DNA from 2 places in the Clostridium sp. ETTB3 genome. Region 1 is predicted to be linked to the other one. Evidence: a T-box and tRNA genes for the amino acid it is inferred to sense, from the RefSeq annotation. Region 1 holds a T-box; the other holds one or more tRNA genes.
What was found. The T-box of region 1 lies ahead of pheS (phenylalanine--tRNA ligase subunit alpha). A T-box ahead of a tRNA ligase gene usually reads a tRNA of that ligase, here a tRNA-Phe.
Positions count from the first base shown of each region.

Region 2: it encodes a tRNA-Phe, which carries the amino acid that the T-box ahead of pheS (phenylalanine--tRNA ligase subunit alpha) is inferred to sense. The anticodon was not compared.

Region 1 is NZ_CP199832.1:1,320,618-1,332,421, reverse strand. It holds gene ACUN06_RS06505 (hypothetical protein) at 3-155, opposite strand; gene ACUN06_RS06500 (L,D-transpeptidase family protein) at 297-1,682, opposite strand; gene ACUN06_RS06495 (class I SAM-dependent methyltransferase) at 1,824-2,987, opposite strand; gene cax (calcium/proton exchanger) at 3,382-4,428, opposite strand; gene ACUN06_RS06485 (hypothetical protein) at 4,739-5,224, opposite strand; gene ACUN06_RS06480 (DUF2156 domain-containing protein) at 5,387-6,271, shown strand; gene pheT (phenylalanine--tRNA ligase subunit beta) at 6,310-8,685, opposite strand; gene pheS (phenylalanine--tRNA ligase subunit alpha) at 8,702-9,721, opposite strand; T-box leader at 9,819-10,037, opposite strand; gene ACUN06_RS06465 (TrmH family RNA methyltransferase) at 10,098-10,880, opposite strand; gene ACUN06_RS06460 (potassium channel family protein) at 10,892-11,563, opposite strand; gene ACUN06_RS06455 (TrkH family potassium uptake protein) at 11,574-11,804, opposite strand, start outside.
Region 2 is NZ_CP199832.1:175,314-187,117, reverse strand. It holds gene ACUN06_RS00900 (GntR family transcriptional regulator) at 1-625, opposite strand, end outside; gene ACUN06_RS00895 (hypothetical protein) at 764-934, shown strand; gene ACUN06_RS00890 (ATP-dependent Clp protease ATP-binding subunit) at 1,028-3,466, opposite strand; gene ACUN06_RS00885 (CtsR family transcriptional regulator) at 3,561-4,016, opposite strand; gene ACUN06_RS00880 (DUF362 domain-containing protein) at 4,302-4,472, opposite strand; gene ACUN06_RS00875 (PSP1 domain-containing protein) at 4,660-5,565, opposite strand; gene ACUN06_RS00870 (DNA polymerase III subunit delta') at 5,568-6,500, opposite strand; gene ACUN06_RS00865 (cyclic-di-AMP receptor) at 6,525-6,860, opposite strand; gene ACUN06_RS00860 (dTMP kinase) at 7,077-7,754, opposite strand; gene ACUN06_RS00855 (sigma factor G inhibitor Gin) at 7,788-8,006, opposite strand; gene ACUN06_RS00850 (hypothetical protein) at 8,165-8,644, opposite strand; gene ACUN06_RS00845 (magnesium transporter CorA family protein) at 8,891-9,835, shown strand; tRNA gene ACUN06_RS00840 (tRNA-Cys) at 10,103-10,177, opposite strand; tRNA gene ACUN06_RS00835 (tRNA-Phe) at 10,183-10,258, opposite strand; rRNA gene rrf (5S ribosomal RNA) at 10,264-10,380, opposite strand; rRNA gene ACUN06_RS00825 (23S ribosomal RNA) at 10,445-11,804, opposite strand, start outside.

The DNA of each region.
Region 1 (11,804 bases):
ACTTACCCCTCATATTCTTTTAACCAAGGATCATAAATACATACCTTTTTAATATACTCTTCTATAGTAACATTTTGTTTAATTGCTTTTTCCTTTAATATTTTTTCATTTTCTTTTGAAAGTCTTAATATAATAGTTTCAATTTTATTATTCATACTAAACACCTCTTTATAAAAAATATATTATGTCTCCCAATTGATTATTACAAAAAATTTATTATAAAAAAGAAATATTACTTTTAAATGTTTGTTTAACTTCACTTAAAAATATAATATTTCTTTTTAGCTTAATATAAACTATTCATCTTTATAACATATAATTGGAGTTCCAGGTTCTATATTTTCAAATATATTTTTTGCAAGATATTCTGGAGCATTAACACAACCATGACTCCCTGATGCTTGGTATATATTTCCTCCAAAACTATTTCTCCAACTTGCATCATGTATTCCAATATTCATATTAAATGGCATCCAGTACTTAACATCAGAATTATAATTATCACCCCTTAAAGTTGCATTTTTTTGTTTGTAATTTAAAGTATATGTCCCTTGTGGGGTTGCATTACCTCTGCTAACATTACCAGTAACAACATCTCCTTGAGTTATTATTTTACCACTTTTATAAAACCATAAATATTGATTAGTTAAATTTATTTCAACATAAGTATTTCCAATATCATTTTCATGATTTCCTAATGCAGTTTGCAAATAAATAGGTTCCTTTTTTATTATTTCTCCGCTTTTTATATTTTTAATTAAAGCTTCTTTTTCCTTTGTTCTATCAATTCTCCAACCATAATTTCCACCTATTACATTTATATTTTTTCCAGTGGTTGATTTGAAACTTCTAGTTTTTCCATAAGTATCATATTTAATGCCTAATGTTTTTATATATTCTTTAATCTTTTCTTCATTAATTACTACATTCATTGTTGAATCAACTTCTAGCCACGTATTTATTATACTTGAATCTAAAACTTCTATTTCATTATCAAATATGTAATATATTTCTGAACTTACATATTTATTTAGTTCATTTTGAGCTTTAATAACCTTTTCGCTTTCTGATGTAAATTTAGGATTTTCATAAGCATTAATTTCATCTAAATTAATACACCTTTCCCCTAAAAGTATGGAGTTTAATAAGTATGCATAAAGAAATTCTTCATTGATCTTATTTCCATATACCTCTTTAATTATTTTAAATTCTCCATCTTCATATTTTAAGCAAGCATCTATTGGTTCAACAATATCTTCACTATTAAAGCAATTAAGTTTTTCAAGTTCTTCTTTTAATAAATTTCTATCAAAAGAATAAACTTCATTAATTATATATTTATTATTAGAAAAAATATTTACAATCCAAAGAAATGGATTTTGACTTGTTTTTATTTCTTCTGTTTCTTTACTTCCTTTATATTCAAAATTTATATTACTACCTTTAATATATTCTGTTACATCATTTCTTTCTTCTAATTTGATAGTATAATTGTATGATTCTTTTAATAGCAATTCATTTGCTTCTTTTACAGTTTTACAAGAAACATTAATTTCATTAATATATGTTCCAAAATAAAAATGTTTAATAAAATATATTGAAAATACTCCATAAATACAAATAATAACAAATATAATTACTATAATAAAATAATTTTTATTTTTCTCATTATCAAAACTCATTTATTACTAATTTATCTCCCATACCATTAATTTCTTGTAGTTTATTATTATGTAATTACTTATGAATTTAAAACTAATATTTAAAAATAAAAAATCATGATTAAGTATCATTTACACTAAATTTACTGCTTTTATATACACTTAAATTAAATTATCATTTTTTAACAAATTATATAATGTTGGATTAAAATTAAATGTTCTAATTAAATTATTAACTTCATTTAAGGATTTTTCTTTCTTCTCTTTTGATATGTTATTTTTAGAAGCTCTTATAAGTATATTTTTAGGAGAATGTGCAATATCAATAAATTCTAAAAGTTGTGTTTTATACCCCATACACTCTAATAAATTAGCTCTTACACTATCAGTCATTAATGCAGCAACTCTTTCTTGAACTATTCCATATTTAGTTAAGATTGAAAGTTCATTTGCCTTCATTTGAGAATTAAATTCATGTTGGCAACAAGGAACTGAAAATATCATTTTACTATTCCACTTAATTGCATTATATAAAGCATAATCTGTAGCTGTATCACATGCATGTAAAGTAATAACCATATCTACCTTATTGTTATATTTAAATCCGTTAATATCTCCTAATTCAAAATGTAAGTTTTCATAATTATATCTTTTAGCAATATCATTACATTTCTTTATTACATCTTCTTTTAAATCTAATCCTATCATTTTTACATTTATATTTTTAATTTTTACAAAGTAATAATATAAAACAAATGTTAAATAAGATTTACCACATCCAAAATCTAAAATAGTTAATTCCTTATAATCATTCTTTTTAATTTCATCATCTATTATTTCAATGAATCTATTAATTTGCTTATATTTATCATATTTAGAATTAACTACTTTACCTTCCTTAGTGAATACTCCTAAATCTATAAGAGGTTCTATTATCATACCTTCTTTTAATATATAATTTTTTTCTTTATTATGCCCCTTAGCAACAATCTTAGAATTATCATTTTTCTTTTTACCTAAAAATATCTTTCCTTTTTTAGATATCTTTAAATCAAATATTTCATTATTAGACCAAGCTGTCATTTGTTTATAGTTGCCAAATATTAATTCACTTACTTTGTCACTTATTTCATTTATTTTTATATTTTCATGAAATACTTGCTTATCTGTAAATTTTTCTATTTGATAAAACTTATTTTTATTATTTTCTTTTAAATTTATAGCAATTTTATTGTATTTTTCATCTTTTTTAACTTTGTTGCTTATTACTATCTTTATAATTTCATTTTTAAATACTTCTTCTAACGTTCTTTTTAATTCTTCCATTTATATCTCACCTTATTTATGTATAATATATAGCTATTTTAATTCATATAATCCCATTTTTCCAGTATTATTTATATAATATAATTTTAAAAATAAAAATAGCTAATATATTTAATATACTAGCTATTTTTATTTTTAATAATTTTCCTTTATATTTTGAGCTTTATTATTTTTTCTATGTTTACATTCGCAATTATTTGCTTTCTTTTCTTTTTCTTGTTGACTGCTACAACAACAATCATGTTTTTCACTCATAATTTTATCCTCCAATATATAAAAATATGATTTTGTAGATTATAAACTCTACAATGATTATTTTGTTCACATTTATATATCATGATACTATAAAATTAAAGGAGTAATTTCCATTATAAACTTAATATTTATTTATATATTATAAAATAAAAAATCCTGCTGCAATTATTAAATATACTGCAACTAACTGAGCTCCTTCTAACCAATTAGACTCTCCATCTGCAGCAACCTTATTTGCTATTAATACAGTTACTATTAAAGCTATTAATTCAAATTGATTAAATATAATAGTCATTGGTGTAAATAATAAACTTAAAAATACAAGAATAGGAGCAACAAATAATATTATTTGCAAACTTGATCCTATTGCAATTTCTATTGCAACATCCATTTTATTTTTTAAAGCCATTACAATTGCTGTAGTATGTTCAGCAGCATTACCTATTATTGGAATAACAATAATACCAACAAAAATTTCACTTAACCCAAGCTTTGAAGTAATACCTTCCACACCATCTACTAAAAGTTCACTTTCTATAGCAATAAATATAGTTGCTATAATTAAAATTATGATTGCCTTTTTTAAAGACCATTTTGCTTCTTCTTCCTCTTCTTCATATTTAACTGCATAAAGCTCCTTATGAGTAAAAAATGAAAAAATCAAACTTAAAATATATAATATAAACATTATTATTGATACTGCAAGATTCAAGTTTTCATATTTAGTATTCAATAATTCACTAGGAAAAGTATGTGTAAACACAGCAGGTATACACAATCCTATAACTGCAAATAAAAGCATACTTGAAGTAACTTCAACTACATTTTTATTAAATTTTTGAGTTTTATGCTTTATTCCTCCACATAGCATACTTGCACCTAATACTAATAAAATATTGCCTATAATAGACCCAGCTATTGATGATTTTACAACTTCAAACAACCCTTGTTTTAAAGCAAAAAATGAAATTATTAATTCTGTAGCATTACCAAATGTTGCATTTAAAAAGCCTCCTATTTTAGGTCCAGCATAAAAAGAAATTTCTTCTGTACCTTCTCCCATTAATCCAGCTAATGGTATAATAGAAAGAGCTGCTAATATAAACATAACTGCTGGTGAAAAGTGCATAAATTTTCCTATAATACTAATTGGAATAAATATAAGCATAAATTTTAAAAACTTCATATATATCACATCCACTTCTTATCGATACATATTTTATATTCTCCATTTATCCCAAAAATTATTTATCTTACTAAAAGAAAAAAATGGAATACTTTCTCAAAATATTTCCTAAATAAATATATTATTTATAAGATTTATTATTGTAAACTTTTTATATAATATTTTCTTAATATTTCAAATAAATCAGTTACATGGTAATAATATCATATGAATCTTTAATATTAAAGATATTAGACTTATTCATTATATTTCTTAAAAAAAAGATTATATTTATTATTAAAAAATAATAAAAAATATAATCTTTAATTCATTAATTTTGTACCTTCAAATTATTTAAATTTAATTCTAATAAATTTATTCCAAATTCTAATACTCCATTTTTAGTTGTTAATGTACTAATATCTAATTTTTCAAGTTTTATTCCATAGGTATCTGTACAATATACTTTTACTATCTTTTCTATATCAATAGTAAGTTCCTTATTTTTTAAACTCATTCCTTCAATATCATTAATTGATTTTCTCAAAATTGCTAATGACCCTTTAACTAATGGATTACTTGTTGCTTTATTAGATATCTTAAAATTATTAATAGTTATAAAAATAATATTATTTTTAAAGCTATTAATACTCATTGTTCCATTAAAGTCAATATTCATTCCCATCAATTTATAACTTCCACTTACCTTTATTAAATCTTCTAGTTCAAGAGACTTAATAATAGTTTTATCTTGCATAGATATTAATTTTAATATATCATCTTTTGATAAATCTAAGAGCAAATTTCGTAATTTCATTTTACTTAACCTTTCATAAATTTATTATTCATAAAATTATATTCTTATAGTTAAAATTAATTACAGAATTTCTTTTAATACATTTTATTATACACATCTTTTAATACTAAAAATAAAATATTATATATAGTTTTTCTTTCTTATTAACTAGGAGATGATAAATTGGAGTACTTTAAAAACATTGATTTAAATGATAGGTATTTATTTGAAAAATATTTATGCAAAATTAATAATAAATCCTATGAATATTCTTTTACAACTCTTTATTTATGGAAAGATTTTTGCAAAATTGAATATTCTATTATAAATAATTGCTTAATAATAAAAAAAGAAACTCAGAATGGAGAATTTTTCATGATGCCTTTAGGCTATGAAAAAGATAAATTAAATAATTTAATATTTACTTTAAAAAAATTATCAACTAATAACAACATCTATCTTTTTGGAGATATTGAGGATAATTTTATTAATGATTTGCAAAATTATACTGACTTAAGTTTTAAAATAACTCAAGATAGGGATAATTTTGAATATATTTATTCTACAGATAAATTATTAAATTTATCTGGTGAAAAATACCATAAAAAGAAAAATCATTATAATTCATTTATTAATTCTTACAATTATACTATTAAATCAATAAATGATGAAAAATCTATATTAGATTGTTTAAATTTATTAAAAAAATGGCATAAAAATAAAAATATACTTTGTGAAGAATTACTTTGCGAAACTAAAGAAATAACAAACTTGCTTTATAATTTAGATTTTTTAAATTTAAAAACTATAGCAGTATATGTGAATAATAACCTTGCTGGTTTTTCAATTGGTGAAATTCTTAATGATACTGCAATAATTCATATTGAAAGATGTGATATTAAATATAAGGGAATTTATGCATTTATAAACAGGGAGTTTATAAACAAGGAATTTAGAAGTACAAAATATATTAATAGAGAAGAAGATTGTGGCTATCCTGGATTAAGGAAATCCAAACTTTCATATCATCCAATATATTTATTAAAAAAATCATTAATAATAATTTAAAAGGAAGCCAATACTTGGCTTCCCTTTAAATTAAAATATTATCTTAAAACAGCACCTAATTTATGCTCTAAAGCTTTAAGAATCTTATCATGAACCTTAGCTATATCTTTATCTTCTAAAGTTTTCTTTTCATCTCTATATGCAATTGCATAAGCTATTGACTTTTTACCTTCTGGTATTTGTGCACCTTTGTAGATATCAAATAATTGAACTTTTTCTACTAAGTTTCCACCTGCTTTTCTTATAGTTTCTTCTATTTCAGCAACTAATATAGAATCATCACATAATAAAGCTATATCTCTTGTTACTGCTGGGAATTTTGGAAGAGGCTTATATGTTTTTGTAGTACTTGAAGCTTCAAATAAAGCATCTAAATCAAGTTCTGCAACATAACAATCAACATCTATTCCATAGCTTTCAGTTACATCTGGATGTATTTCACCAAATACACCAACTTTCTTATTTCTTACCATAAGAGAAGCTGTTTTACCTGGATGATAGCTTGGATTTTCACTTTCTCTAACATATTTAGCCTTAGTTATTCCTAATCCATCAATTACATTTTCAACTATTCCCTTAAGGTCTAAATAATCACAATCACCATAAATACCAATAGTTAAAACATTCTTTTCTGTTGGTAATTTAGTTTGATCTTCATTTGGAATATAAGTTCTACCAATTTCAAATAATCTTACATAATCATTATTTCTTGAATAATTTCTTCCTAAAGATTCCATTATTGAAGGTAAAGTCGTTGTTCTCATAACACTATAATCTTCACCTAAAGGATTTTTAATTTTAACTACATTTCTTAATTTACTATCTGCTGGTATATTTACCTTATCAAATACCTTAGGTGATACAAATGAATAGCTTATTGATTGGTTTACACCACTTCCTATCATTGTTTCAATAACTACATCAGTTAATATATCATTCTTATATTTAGGTTCTCTTTCAGTTGCAACCTTAAATATAGTAGTTGGTATTTTATCATATCCATATATTCTAGCAACTTCTTCAGCTATATCTTCTTTTATAGCAATATCAATTCTAAATGTTGGAATAGTTATATTTAAATCATTACCATTTAATTTTGTTTTTAAATCTAATGAATCTAAAGCTTCCTTCATTTCCTCCTTAGATATATCTGTACCTAAGAATTTATTTATCCATTTAGAATCTACAGTTATAGAGCTTTCTTCTTTTACAGAATTATAAACATCTATAGTTCCTTCCATAACTTCACCGCAACCTAATTCACAAATTAATGCACAAGCTCTATCTATTGCAAGTTTAGCTAAGTTTGGATCTATATCTTTATCAAATCTTGAAGAACTTTCTGATCTTAAGTTTAACTTTTTAGAGCTAACTCTTATATTAGTTCCTTCAAAGTTTGCAGATTCAAATATTACTTCTGTAGTATCATCTTGAATTTCTGAATTTAATCCACCCATTATTCCAGCTATAGCAACAGATTTAGAACCATCTTTTATCATTAATATACTTGAATCTAATTCTCTTTCTATTTCATCTAAAGTTGTAAACTTCTCACCATCTAAAGCTCTTTCAACAACTATTGTTTTGCTTTCTATTTGTCTTGCATCAAATGCGTGCATTGGTTGACCAAGTTCTAACATTACAAAGTTAGTTATGTCAACTATATTATTTATAGGTCTAACTCCAGCTTCTAAAAGTCTTTCTTGCATCCATCCTGGTGATGGCTTAACCTTAACATTTTTTACACCCTTAGCCATATATCTTCTACATAATTCATCTTTAACTTCCACTTTTAATTCATCATTAATGTTTGATGAACATTTAGCTTCGTAATTTAAGTTTGGCATTTTATAAGATGTTCTTAATGTTGCAGCAGTTTCTCTAGCCATACCAACAATACTTAAACAATCTGGTCTATTAGATGTTATTTCAAAATCTAATATAGCCTTATTTAATCCTAAATATTCTTTAATATCCATTCCTATAGGAGCATCAGCAGGTAAAATCATTAATCCATGAACAGGCTCATCTCCAGCTATTCCCAATTCCTCTTCAGAACAGAACATTCCATTAGAAACTACCCCTCTCATTTTACCCTTTTTTATTTCAGTTCCATCAGCTAAAATAGACTTATGTAAAGCTACTGGTACTATATCTTGCTCTTTCATGTTAGTTGCTGCTGTAACTATTTGTATCTCTTCTGTACCTATATCAACTTGACAAACACTTAATCTATCAGCATCTGGATGTTTTTCTATCTTCTTAATCTTGCAAGTAACAACATTTTTTATGTTATCTCCTTGTATTATAACCTCTTCTAAAGCTGAACCCGAAAGAGTTAATTTATCTCCTAATGTATGTGGATCTACGTTAACTTCAGCGTAGTCCTTTAACCAACTATATGGTATTTTCATTTTATTTACCTCCTAATTAAAACTGATTTAAAAATCTCATATCACTTTCGTATAATGCTCTTATATCATCAATACCATACTTAAGCATAACCATTCTATCTACACCAAATCCAAAAGCAAATCCGCTGTAAACTTCAGGGTCTATTCCACAATTTCTTAAAACGTTAGGATGTACCATTCCACAACCTAAAATTTCAATCCAACCGCTTCCCTTACAAACTCTGCATCCTTTTCCTTCACAAACAAAACAAGTTGCATCCATTTCAGCTGATGGTTCAGTAAATGGAAAATGGTGTGGTCTAAATTTAGTTACAACCGTATCTCCAAACATCTTTTTAGCAAACAACTCTAAAGTCCCTTTTAAATCTGCAAAAGTAACCCCTTTATCAATTACTAATCCTTCCATTTGATAAAATATTGGTGAATGTGTAGCATCTACAGCATCTGATCTATAAACCTTACCAGGAGATATCATCTTTATTGGTGGTTCCTGATTTTCCATTGTTCTAATTTGTATTGGTGAAGTTTGAGTTCTTAAAACTATATTATCATTAATATAGAATGTATCTTGCTCACTTCTAGCTGGATGATCCTTTGGTATATTTAAAGCTTCAAAATTATAATGATCAAGCTCAACTTCTGGTCCATCTTCTATGCTAAATCCCATTGAGATAAATATTTCCTTCATTCTTTCTAATGTTAAATCTAAAGGATGTCTTTTTCCTATAACTTGCTTTTTCCCTGGAAGAGATATATCAATTACTTCACTTGCAAGCTTAGCATTTTTTTCTTTAGTTTTAATTGCAGTTCCAACCTCTTCTAACTTTGCTTCAACTTCACCTTTTGCTTCATTAACTAATTTACCTACTACTGGTCTTTCTTCTGGTGATAATGAACCCATTCCTCTTAATATAGTAGTAAGTTCACCTTTTTTACCAAGATATTTAACTCTTATTTCTTCTAAAGCTCCACTATTTTCAGCAGTAGCTATTTCATTAAAAGCAGCTTCTTTAATTGCTAATAATTTTTCTTGCATTTTTATTCTCCCTTCTTATTTTTAATAAAATTTTAATGGGTTTATTTATTTTAATACTTTTTTAAAATTTCCCATAAAAAAAAGGATACTCAGTCCACAAAGGGACGGAATATCCGCGTTACCACCCTAATTGATATGAAAATTTATTCATATCCAGCTTTATTAAATAACGGTTTTACCGCTAACTACTACTACAACTTCATAGCTAGAACTCCTGAGTGAACTTCAATAAGACTTCATGTAAAAAGGCTTACAGTCTATGGCCTTTTTTCCCTGGACATTTTATCAAATTTACTTTCTCATTCACAGTTTTTAAATATTTATTTACAACTTATTATACAAATAACTAAGTTGTTTTTCAATACCTAGTTTTAAATTAATTTTTACAAAGTCTTTGTCTTACTTTTTCAAACAATATAATTGATGTAGCAACACCAACATTTAAAGACTCTGCTCCCCCAGGCATTGGAATTTTAACCTTTTTATCAGCTAAATCAAATATTTCATTACTTATTCCATTACCTTCATTTCCTACCGATAAGATTACTTTTCCACTTAAATCTTCATCAAAAAAGTTTTTTGATTCTTCTAAAGAAGTTGCTACTAAACTAAATCCTTCACTTTTAAGATTCATTAAAAAGCTTAAGTCATTATCATAAATTATAGGAACATAAAAAATTGATCCCATTGTAGATCTTATTGTTTTGTCATTGTATATATCTACAGTACCTTTTGTTAATATTATTCCATTTACCCCAGCTGCATGAGCTGTTCTAATAATTGTTCCTAAATTTCCTGGATCTTGAACCTTATCACATAATAAATAAAAATCACCATCTATATTATTTGCTGAATTATTTATATTTACCACAGCAATAATGCCTTGAGGATTTTCTGTAGAAACTACTTGTGAAAATAATTCATCTTTTAATTGATATATTTTAATGTTATCCAAATACTCTTCTAAATAATCATTAATTTTATCTTTTCCATGTTCATTTACAATTAAATATTCTATATTACACTGTGCCTTAAATGCTTCTTGAACTAACCTAAATCCCTCAATTATATATTTATTTTCCTTAGTTCTATATCGTCTTTCTTTTAATTTTTTTGTATTTTTAAATAATGTGTTGTCTTTACTTTCAATGATTATCAACGTTATACCTCTTATTTTTTCTTTACTAACATATCTTCTAAATTACTTAAATCATCTGCTGAGCCAATTGCCACAATTATATCATCGGCTGATAATATATCTTCTGCTTTTGGTGATATATCTATACTCTCACCTTTTTTAATAGCCATAATATTAATTCCATATCTACTTCTAAGCTTTAGTTCTTTTAAGCTCTTTCCATCCCATTCATTAAGTACTCTTAATTCCATAATGCTATAATCTGGAGATAATTCTATAAAGTCTAAAATACTTGCTGATACCAAGTTATGAGCAACTCTAACACCCATATCTTTTTCAGGTAATACTACTCTATCTGCCCCAATTTTATATAATACTTTTGCATGTAAATCACTTTGCCCCTTTGCAATTATATACTTTACACCTAGTTCTTTAACTAAAAGAGTAATCATTACACTAGCTTGTATATTAGAACCAATAGTTACAACCGCAACATCAAAATTTCTTAAACCTAAAGTCTTTAATGCACTTTCATCTGTTGCATCCATTTGAACTGCATGTGTTACATTATCTGCTATTTCTTGAACAGAATCCTCATCCATATCTATTGCTAAAACCTCATGTCCTAATGAATACAAAGTCTTTGCAACAGATTCTCCAAATCTCCCTAATCCAATAACTACAAATTGTTTAGTATTTGCCATATTTCTTCCCCTAACCTATTAAAATTTTTCCTTCTGGATATTTCACACCAGATTTTTCCTTTTTTCTTGTGAGTGATAACACAACTGTTAAAGGGCCAACTCTTCCTAAATACATCATAATTATAATTAAGATTCGTCCTATATTACTTAAATCAGGTGTTAATCCTAATGTTAATCCTGCAGTTCCAAAAGCTGAAATTGTTTCATAAAATATAGACATAAATGTTGTACCCTTTTCTGT
Region 2 (11,804 bases), 1.1 Mb from region 1:
TAGTAAATATTTTACTTGTTGTTTTTAATATTGGTGTATTTTCTTCACATTCTAATAAAATTCTCATTTCACTATTTAAATTAACTGCTACTATAGATGAATTAGAATGACTAATAACATATCCAAAGCCTTCTAATACTTTATATAACGAGCCCTCTAACATTTCTTCATTAATATTTCCACAATAATCAACTGGAATATATACAGTTTCTAGTGCAACACATTCTCCATCTACAATTCTTTGCCTTGTTATTTTATACAACTTGTCTAACACAAAAATATCTTGCATATCATCTGGAGTATCTATGATTTTAAAATAAACAACATTAGTTTTTAGTTTTCTACCACTTTGTTTAATCATTTCAGTAAAACTCATCATATCTTTTTGATTTACTTTTTGTTCACATACAAAAGTACCTTTTCCTTTTTTTCTAACTAAGATACCTTCTTGAACTAATTCTCCAATTGCTTGTCTTATTGTCATCCTACTGACTTCATATATTTCACAAAGTTCTCTTTCACTAGCTATACATTCTCCAGCCTTCCAAACTCCCCTAGCAATTTTTTTAATTAAATCATTTTTTAATTGATAATACACTGGTATTGGACTATTCTTATCTATCATAATTATCACTCCCAAATTCATTATATTATATATACATATAGTTGTCTATACCAGTTGAAAATATTTTTATTCGCAAATAATACATAATTATTTATTATTTGGAAATAATATTCATATAAATCCTAAGGAGATGGTATTTTGATAGATAAATCTTATTTAAAAAAAGTTCAGTCAAAAAATATTTTAAATGACTATAAACCTAAAAACTTATCTAGTAATTATGCTAATAATTCAACTTTAGATTGTATAGAAAATATGATTGTTAATTCCAATTTAGATGAAAATATACATGATGACAACATTAAATAAATTATAAAGAAAAAAAGTAAGAACAATATGAACTGCACCCTGTCAAATTGACAAGTGGCAGTTAAATAAAGTCTTACTTTTTTCTTTATAATTTTATCTATGAGAAAAAACTAATATTTCATCTTTACATTCAACTTTTAGTTTATCTCCAACTTTTATTTCCCCCTTAAGCAATTCATCACTTAATTTATCTACTATTTCTCTATTAATTATTCCTCTTAAAGGTCTTGCTCCAAACTCAAGATTCTTATTTTTATTAATAAGAAACTTATTTAAATCCTCTTCATAAATTAAATCAATATTTTTTTCTTTTAACCTACTTATAGTATCATTTAACATTAAATTTACTATTTTTAGTGTATCTTCTTCTTTTAATTGATTAAATACTATTATATCATCTACCCTATTTAAAAATTCTGGCTTAAATGCTACCTTTAATTCTTCTAATACTATATCCTTTATTTTCTCATATTCTGCTTCATTTGCGTTAAAGCTAGTATCAAATCCAACTTTTCTTTGATTTTTTATTTTTTGAGCACCAACATTAGATGTCATAATAACAATAGTATTTTTAAAATCTATAACTTTACCTTTACCATCTGTTAATCTTCCATCCTCCATAATTTGCAATAAGATATTAAATACATCTGGATGTGCCTTTTCAATTTCATCTAATAAAACAACCGAATATGGTTTTCTCCTTACAGCTTCTGATAATTGACCACCTTCTTCATATCCAACATATCCTGGAGGAGCACCAATTAATCTTGAAACAGAATGTTTTTCCATATATTCAGACATATCAATCCTAATTAAATTGCTCATTTTTCCAAACATAACTTCTGCTAACACATTGCAAAGTTCTGTTTTTCCAACACCAGTTGGTCCACAAAAAATAAATGTTCCAATTGGCCTATTTGGATTTTTAAGACCAACTCTAGCTCGTTTAACTGCCCTTGTTAATGATTTTATAGCTTCTTCTTGACCAACTATTCTCTTTTTCAATATATCTTCTAAATGTAATAACTTATCTGACTCTTTTTCAGTTAATCTTTCTACTGGTACTTTAGTCCATATTGAAACAACCTTTGCAATATCATCTTCATCAACTGTTTGAACTTCTGTACAACTATGAGCTCTCCATTCATTTTTAATTTTTTCAAAATCTTCTTTTAAAATTCTTTCATTATCTCTCAAGCTAGCAGCTTTTTCAAAATCTTGATTTTTAATTGCATCTTCTTTTTCATTAATTACTTTTTCAATATTTAATTCTTTTTGTTTAATTTCTGGTGGCAAAGTTAGTCTTGAAATTCTTACCTTGGCTGCAGCTTCATCTATTAAGTCAATTGCCTTATCTGGCATATATCTATCAGTTATATATCTATCTGCTAAATCCACAGCCATATATAATGCACTATCTGTAATTTTAACTTTATGATGTGATTCATATTTATCCCTTAATCCAAATAAAATATTTATTGTTTCCTTTTTAGTTGGTGGTTCAACATTTACAGTTTGAAATCTTCTTTCTAAAGCTGCATCTTTTTCTATATGCTTTCTATATTCATCAATTGTTGTTGCACCTATACATTTTATTTCTCCCCTTGCTAAAGCAGGCTTCAAAATATTAGATGCATCAATAGCTCCTTCAGCACCACCAGCACCAACTATAGTATGAATTTCATCAATGAAAATTATAATATCATCTTCATTCTTAAGTTCATTCATTACTTTCTTTAATCTTTCTTCAAATTCCCCTCTATATTTTGCTCCTGCAATCATAGATGTAATATCTAAAACTAACAATCTTTTACTTCTTAAACTTTCAGGGACATCTCCAGCTACAATTTTTTGTGCTAATCCTTCTATTATAGCTGTTTTTCCTACACCTGGTTCACCAATTAAACAAGGATTATTCTTTATTCTCCTACATAATATTTCTAAAACTCTTTGAGTTTCCTCTTCTCTTCCTATTACAGGATCAAGTTTTCCTTCTTGTGCATTTTGAGTTAAATCAGTACTATATTGATCTAATACAGGAGTTTTATTTTGCTTTTTCTCTTTTTGTATTGATTTCTTATTTTCTCTAAGTTCATTTCCTGAAATATATTTATCTAACTCTTGTTTAATTAAAGTAAAATCTGCCTTACTGCTTGTTAAAATAGTAAAAGCTACTCCTTCGCCTTCATTTATTAGCGCCATTAATATATGTTCAGGATTTATAAAACTATGCCCATATTTTCTTGCTATATCTAAACTATCATCAAATAATCTCTTTGCTCTTGGTGTTAATAACATTTCTCCTGTTAAAATTTCATCATCACCAAATCCTAAATAATCTTCAGTCATTTTTTTTACTTTATCTATAGTAATTCCGTTATTAGTTAAAAGCTGACCTGCATACCCATTTTCCTTTAATATTCCTAATAAAACATGCTCAGTTCCAATATACCCATGTTTAAAACTTTGAGATTCTTGTTGTGCTTCTATTAATACAACCTGTGCTCTTTCTGTAAACCTCCCAAAAATCACAGTGTCACCTCCAAATAAAATCTAATATAGATTAATATAAAATTTTATAAATATGACCCAACCCTTTACTACTTTTATCACTCTACTATAATTATTATGATAAAATTACCATTATAATACCCTTAAGTATCTCAGCTCTTAGTTTATTTTTATCTTCTGTTAATATTAAAGTTCTATCGTTAATTGATATTTTTACAATTTCAAGTTCCCTTTTCGTAATTAATTCTTTTTCACATAAATACTCTAAAAGCAATACTGCAGAATTATAAGTTAAGCTAACCCCTATTGCATTATTGATTGCTTCTAATTGTTGTTCCTTGTTTGTATAATTTACTCTTCTAATTATAATATAGCCACCACCACCTCTTCTACTTTCAATCATATATCCCTTTTCAGATGTAAATCTTGTAGTTAATACATAATTTATTTGAGATGGTGCACAGTTAAATTTATCTGCTAACTCATTTCTTTGAATAATTACCTCCTTATCTTCTTCCTCTTCTATCATGTCATTTATAAACTGTGCTATTATATCTGAAATTCTTGCCACAATTTCACCTTCCTAAACGTTATTTGACCTTCTTTGACTTTAATTATATATAAAATTTTTTTCACTGTCTATTACATAAATTTAGTATTTTTATTTAAATTATTTAATTATTACTTATTTTTTATAAATTTCATTTAATTTATAACTTTCTCTATCATTTTAATAATAATTAAATTTTTAATACTTATATTTTATACATATTTATAAATTAAAATTTTTATATCCTTATATAAATGATTTATACGTAAAAAAGGGTCATCCTATTTGATGACCCTTTTGGTTAAATTAAGCTTCAGCTGGAGCTCCTACTGGACAAACATTTGCACAGTTTCCACAATCGATACAAGTATCTGCATCAATAACGAATTGAGTATCTCCTTGGCTTATAGCGTTAACTGGACATTCAGCTGCGCAAGCTCCACAGTTAACACATGAATCATTAATTGCATATGCCATTAAAAACACCTCCCCAATATTTTAATAACATAATTATTTTATCATACCTACTTTTTTTTTTAAAGCTAAAGTTAATTTTTAACATATAAATACATTTTTGTATTAATTTTATAATTTTCAATAAATTTTAATAAATTTTTTAAATCATTTATAAAAATACAGTGAATTAATTTATTAATTTTTATTTCTAATTTCCTTTAATTAAATCCTTAATTAATTTTCTATCTTCTTCTGATTCAACTTCTAACTTTATATCATCATCATCAATAGAATCTTCATAATGTCCTTTTATAAGTTCAATATTATCAATTTTAAATTCTTCTAATACTTCTTCTTCTCCCTTTTTAAGTTTAACTTTAATGCTTTCCTTAACAATATTGTTTGAGAATACTTCCCCTGTACCCTCACTAGTTTTTACTATTGAACCAACCTTAGGCATTCTCTTTCTTATATCTTCATAAGTACTTTGTTCATAATTTAAACAACACATAAGCCTTCCACAAATACCTGATATTTTAGTTGGATTTAGTGATAAATTTTGTTCCTTTGCCATCTTAATTGAAACAGATGCAAAATCTCCTAAAAAACTTGAACAACACATTGGTCTTCCACAAGGGCCAAGACCACCTAACATTTTTGCTTCATCTCTCACTCCAATTTGTCTAAGCTCTATACGAGTCTTAAATATTGTTGCTAAATCCTTAACTAAATCTCTAAAATCAACTCTTCCATCTGCTGTGAAATAAAAAATAACCTTATTATTATCAAAGGTATATTCTACATCTATAAGTTTCATTGTTAATCCATGTTCTTGAATTTTCTTTAAACATATATCAAAGGCATCTTTTTCCTTATCTTTGTTTTTAAAATGTTTTTCTATATCCTCATTAGTTGCTATTCTTAATACACTTTTAAGTGGTGAAACTATATCATTCTCATTTATTTCCTTTATTCCAATTACACATTCACCAAATTCAATTCCTCTAGCAGTTTCTACTACTACATATGTATCCTTTTGTATATTCATATCAGCTGGATCAAAATAATATATCTTACCAGCTTTTTTAAATCTTACACCTACAACCTTTATCATATTTAACCCTCCATGAAGCCCATTAACATTACACGTAGTGTCATTCCCCAACTAACATTACTTTTAATGTTTCTTCGAGCTTCTTCTATTGTCTTTATCATATTATTTAATTTTTTAAATGACATTTCCTTAGTAAGTTCTTTTATATCTTCAAGTTTATCACTATTTATGATAAATTCCTCATTTTCAATTTCCTTGTTTATTAAAATATCTCTTATAAATAATCCAAATATATTTAATACTTCTTCTTTATCATTTTTTAAATTGCTAAAACTTTCTTCTTGCTGCAATATATCTTCTAAATCATTTTTATTTAAATTTTTAATTAATATAACAATATTGTTTCTTAACTCTCTTAATTTATCATCATTAAAATACCTATCTATTCTACCTGGTACCCCTTCACTAAAAGCTATTGCTGATTTGATTTCATTTTCATCATAATTAAACTTCTTAATTTTTATATATTCATATAATTCACTTTTAGTTAATGGCTTTAATTTATAAATTTCACATCTAGATTTTATTGTATCTAAAATCAATTCCAAACTTTCACATAATATTATTATGTAAACTCCTTTTGGAGGTTCTTCTATAGTTTTTAGTAATGTATTTTGTGCTTGAATTGTAAGCTTATTCCCCTCATGAATAATAATTACCTTTTTATCTTTTTCAAATGGTTTTTTATATACTTCTTCTATTATATCTCTAACATCATCTACTCCAAATGATGATTTTTCACTTGAATAATTAATAATATCTACATATTCCCTATCTAAATCTCCATTTAAAATGAACTTAGCTAAAATATTAGCTAACTTACCCTTTCCAACTCCGTCTTCTCCTGCAATGAGGTGTGCATGAGAAAGAGTATTTTTTAAACATCTCTGTTTAAAATTATTAATTAAAGCTTCATGTCCTATAAAGTCCCTCATACAGCCACCTCCTAATCAACTTAATTAAACTTTATAAAATTGATCTACATCTAAAACAAATATTGTAGCTCCACCAACTTCAACTTCAATTGGATAAGGCACATACATTCCTGAATTTGTGCCAATTGTATTTGGTGTTGATGTAGGAACCATTTCTTTTCTTCTTTTACAAACATCTTCAATAACATTAATAAGGTTTTTAACTTCCTTTTCTTCAACACCAATCATTAATGTAGTATTTCCTGATTTTAAAAACCCACCTGTAGTAGCTAATTTAGTTACTCTATAATCTTTATCTGTTAATTCTTCAATTAAATCTATAGCATCATCATCTTGTACTATAGCTAAAACTAATTTCATACCATATACCTCCATTCATTAATAAATTCTTCTTATATATTTTATCATAAATATATAAAAAGTTACTAAAACTTTATATTTAAATAATATATTATATTAATATTTACTGTTATCTTCTATTTATTTTAAATATTAATATATTGTAATAAAAAAGGATTGTAAAAAAATAAAATTATAACTTAAAATAATTTGTTTTTTAAACAACCCAATCAAAATCTATATATAATTTTTTACTTTTTCATAAATATCATTACTTATTTCTTCAATACTTCTAAGTTTAGAATCCTTACAACATTTAATAACATCCCAATTATATTTTTCTGCAATATATAATGAATTATTATAAGAATTTATTAGATACTCTTTATTACTTTCATGAATATCCTTTGTTTCTCCACCAGTAAACTTATTAGCTCTATTTTTCATAAGTTCTTGACTTACTTCTGGTTCTACATCTAAAAATATTATATGATCTGGTTTAGGTATTTGATAGATATTAAACTCTAAATCATATAACCATTCAATATACTTATCCTTTTCATCATCTTTTAATTTAGCTGCTTGATGTACCATATTAGAAGTAGTATATCTATCACTTATAATTATTCCACCATTGTTATAAAATTCACCCCATTTAGTTTTATAAGATGCATATCTATCGGCAGCATAAAAAGTTGATGAAATATAGGGATTGACAGCACTAGGATTTTTTCCAAAATCACCATTCAAATACATTTTAACTAATGCTGATGAATCACTATCATAATCAGGAAATGTAATTTTTAAACATTTCTTACCTTCTTGAATTAATCTTTCATATAATCTTTGTGATTGAGTTGCTTTTCCACTAGCATCTGAACCTGATTCAATAATTATTAATTTTCCTTTACCCATCCTTACAATCCTTTCAAGTATCTTAAAGTTAATTTATTTATTTTTTATAATCTTATGTGCTATAGAATTCTTAATTTTATTTTTTATAATCTCATATTCATCACTACCAACGTCTATTAAATTCATTCTTTCAATACATTTATTACAAATAAAATTATTGATTATTTGAATTCCATCTCCAATACATTCATTCTCACATATTATACAATATTTCTTTGAATCTCTCCATATATCTTTATTACTAATCTCCATAAATATATCCCTCCTTTTTTATTAAGTCTTGCCCTTATATTTAATCTCTATACCTAATTTCTTATTATTACTATAAATATTTTATTTAAATTTAATAAAAAAATAAGCTAGCTATAAAAAATTAATATAACTACCTTATTTTATCTATATTTATAATTTTAATTTACTGATTTAATTCGGGAAATTAAAGTATCACTTGGTTCAAAAACAAACCTATATACTTTTCCATTTTTTCTATATATACATAATAACTTTTTTTCATTATTAAATTTTCTAATATAATGTTTTACACATTTACATTTATTATACTCTTTTGGAGCATTATTTTTTTCTCCAATATAAAGTATATCTTTTATCTTAACGCTTTCAACATTTTCTTCATTTTTACTTTTTATTTTATTTATTATTAGTTTATCGTAAATTATACAATATTTATAAGAAAGCTTACACTTGCTAGTTTGCTTACATACTACTATTAATGTTATTATAATAAGAAAAACTTCTGCACAATATTTAATTTCAATATTTTTCTCAAAATTAATTTTAAAAAATTGATATATATATAATGTAACAGTAATAGTTAATAACGAAACTATTATTGCAATTGTTTTTTTCCCTCGTTTAATTTCTTTATGCATAATTATATCCCCCAAATATTTCTATATTATTTTCTCTAACAATATTTTGATTATACTAATTTTATAAAAGAAAGTACAAGCTTATATTTTCTTTTATATCTCTAGTTTATTGATTATTTAATTAATATATTAAAATATCTTATTTAATCTAACTGTTAATCACAAATAATCATATTTTTAAAATCTAATACTTTTTATGATATAATCCTATTATAGAATTTATTATTTAATAGAGAGGTAACATTTATGATTCAAATATACAAAAGCATAAGTGAAACAAATTCATCATTAAAGCAATTAGATTCAATTGAAAATGGTTGTTGGATTAATATTGTTGCACCATCAGAAGAAGAATTAATATTAATTTCTAAAAAAACTGGTGTTCCACTAAATTTCTTACGAGCTCCACTTGATGATGAAGAAACTTCTAGAATAGATGTTGAAGATGGGTTTACATTAGTAGTTGTAGATATTCCATTCACTGAAATGGAGGATAATTCACTAACTTATGATACTTATCCCTTAGCTATAATTCATTCTGAAAAAGAAATTATCACTGTTTGTCTAAAAAATAGTAGAATACTGACAGATTTCATAAATGGAAGAATTAAATCGTTTTTTTCATTTAAAAAATCTAGATTTATATTACAAATTTTAAATAGAATTTCTACTTATTATTTAATTTATCTTAGACAAATAGATAAAAAAAGTGTAATGATTGAAAAAAGATTACATAAATCAATGAAAAATAGAGAATTAATTCAATTACATTCATTAGAAAAATCACTTGTTTATTTCTCTACTTCATTAAAAGCTAATGAAGTAACTTTAGAAAAAATGCTTAAAATGGATATAATGCAAAAATACAAGGATGATCAAGACGTATTAGAGGATGTAATTATCGAAAATAAACAAGCCATAGAAATGACTGATATATATAGTAACATTTTATCTAGTACAATGGATTTCTTTGCTTCTGTTATATCAAATAACCTTAATATAGTTATGAAGGTTCTTGCATCAGTTACCATATTAATGGCTATTCCAACTATTATTGGTGGAATTTTTGGAATGAATGTAGCTTTACCCCTTCAAGATAATCCACAAGGATTTATTATAATTATATTTCTTACAATTATTTTAACACTTATAACTGCATTTATTTTATATAAAAAAGATATGTTTAGTTAATTATAAAGATTTAATTATAAAGATATCCACAATTAAATTAAATTTAATTGTGGATATCTTTATTTATTATGTTAATAATTTTGTTAGTAATTTATTTCTTATAAAAATTAAAACCCAAGTAGATATATCTACATATACTTTGTAATATCAAATTTATAGTTCTAAATCTTAAAATTCATTTATATTACTAATTTTATTACTTCAAAAATTTTATATTTTCTTATATATAAAATAAAAAAAACCTACAAGAAAACTTGTAGGTTTTTTTGGAGGCGCCACCCAGATTTGAACTGGGGAATAAAGGTTTTGCAGACCTCTGCCTTACCACTTGGCTATGGCGCCATACCTGGTGGCTCGACCAGGAATCGAACCAGGGACACGAGGATTTTCAGTCCTCTGCTCTACCGACTGAGCTATCGAGCCACATTACCTAGCAACGTTCTACTCTCCCACACGGTCACCCATGCAGTACCATCGACGCTATAGAGCTTAACTGTCCTGTTCGGAATGGGAAGGAGTGTTTCCTCTATGCCATCATCACTAGATATTACTTATTAATTTTTGAAATAATTTATTCTTTCAAAATTGCATATGAATTATTTTATATTATTGGTCAAGCCCTCGACCTATTAGTATCAGTCAGCTACATACGTTACCGCACTTCCACCTCTGACCTATCAACCTTGTGTTCTTCAAGGGGTCTTACTAGCTTATGCTATGGGAAATCTCATCTTGAGGGGGGCTTCACGCTTAGATGCTTTCAGCGTTTATCCCTTCCCGACTTAGCTACCCAGCCATGCTCTTGGCAGAACAACTGGTGCACCAGAGGTCAGTCCATCCCGGTCCTCTCGTACTAAGGACAGCTCCTCTCAAATTTCCTACGCCCGCGACGGATAGGGACCGAACTGTCTCACGACGTTCTGAACCCAGCTCGCGTGCCGCTTTAATGGGCGAACAGCCCAACCCTTGGGACCTACTACAGCCCCAGGATGCGACGAGCCGACATCGAGGTGCCAAACCTCCCCGTCGATGTGGACTCTTGGGGGAGATCAGCCTGTTATCCCCGAGGTAGCTTTTATCCGTTGAGCGATGGCCCTCCCACGAGGTACCACCGGATCACTAAGCCCGACTTTCGTCCCTGCTCGACTTGTAGGTCTCGCAGTCAGGCTCCCTTCTGCCTTTGCACTCTACGAACGATTTCCGACCGTTCTGAGGGAACCTTTGGGCGCCTCCGTTACTTTTTAGGAGGCGACCGCCCCAGTCAAACTGCCCACCTAACAATGTCCAGTCACCAGATTCATGGCGTCCTGTTAGAACCCCAGTACTGTCAGGGTGGTATCCCAAGGTTGACTCCACTAAGGCTGACGCCCTAGTTTCCCAGTCTCCCACCTATCCTGTACAGACAATACCGGAATTCAATGCTAAGCTACAGTAAAGCTCTACGGGGTCTTTCCGTCCAATCGCGGGTAGCGAGCATCTTCACTCGCACTACAACTTCGCCGGATTTGCAGTTGAGACAGTGCCCAAGTCATTACGCCATTCGTGCGGGTCAGAACTTACCTGACAAGGAATTTCGCTACCTTAGGACCGTTATAGTTACGGCCGCCGTTTACTGGGGCTTAAGTTCACACCTTCGCTTGCGCTAAGTGTTCCCCTTAACCTTCCAGCACCGGGCAGGCGTCAGCCCCTATACATCAGCTTACGCTTTAGCAGAGACCTGTGTTTTTGCTAAACAGTTGCTTGGGCCTATTCTCTGCGGCCTGCTCTCGCAGGCACCCCTTCTCGCGAACTTACGGGGTCAATTTGCCTAGTTCCTTAACTGCAATTCTTCCGCCGGCCTTAGGATTCTCTCCTCATCTACCTGTGTCGGTTTGCGGTACGGGCACTACTTCTCTCTCTAGATGCTTTTCTTGGAAGCATGGAATCATGTACTTCGGTCTTAATGACCTTCCCCATCACGCCTCAGAAT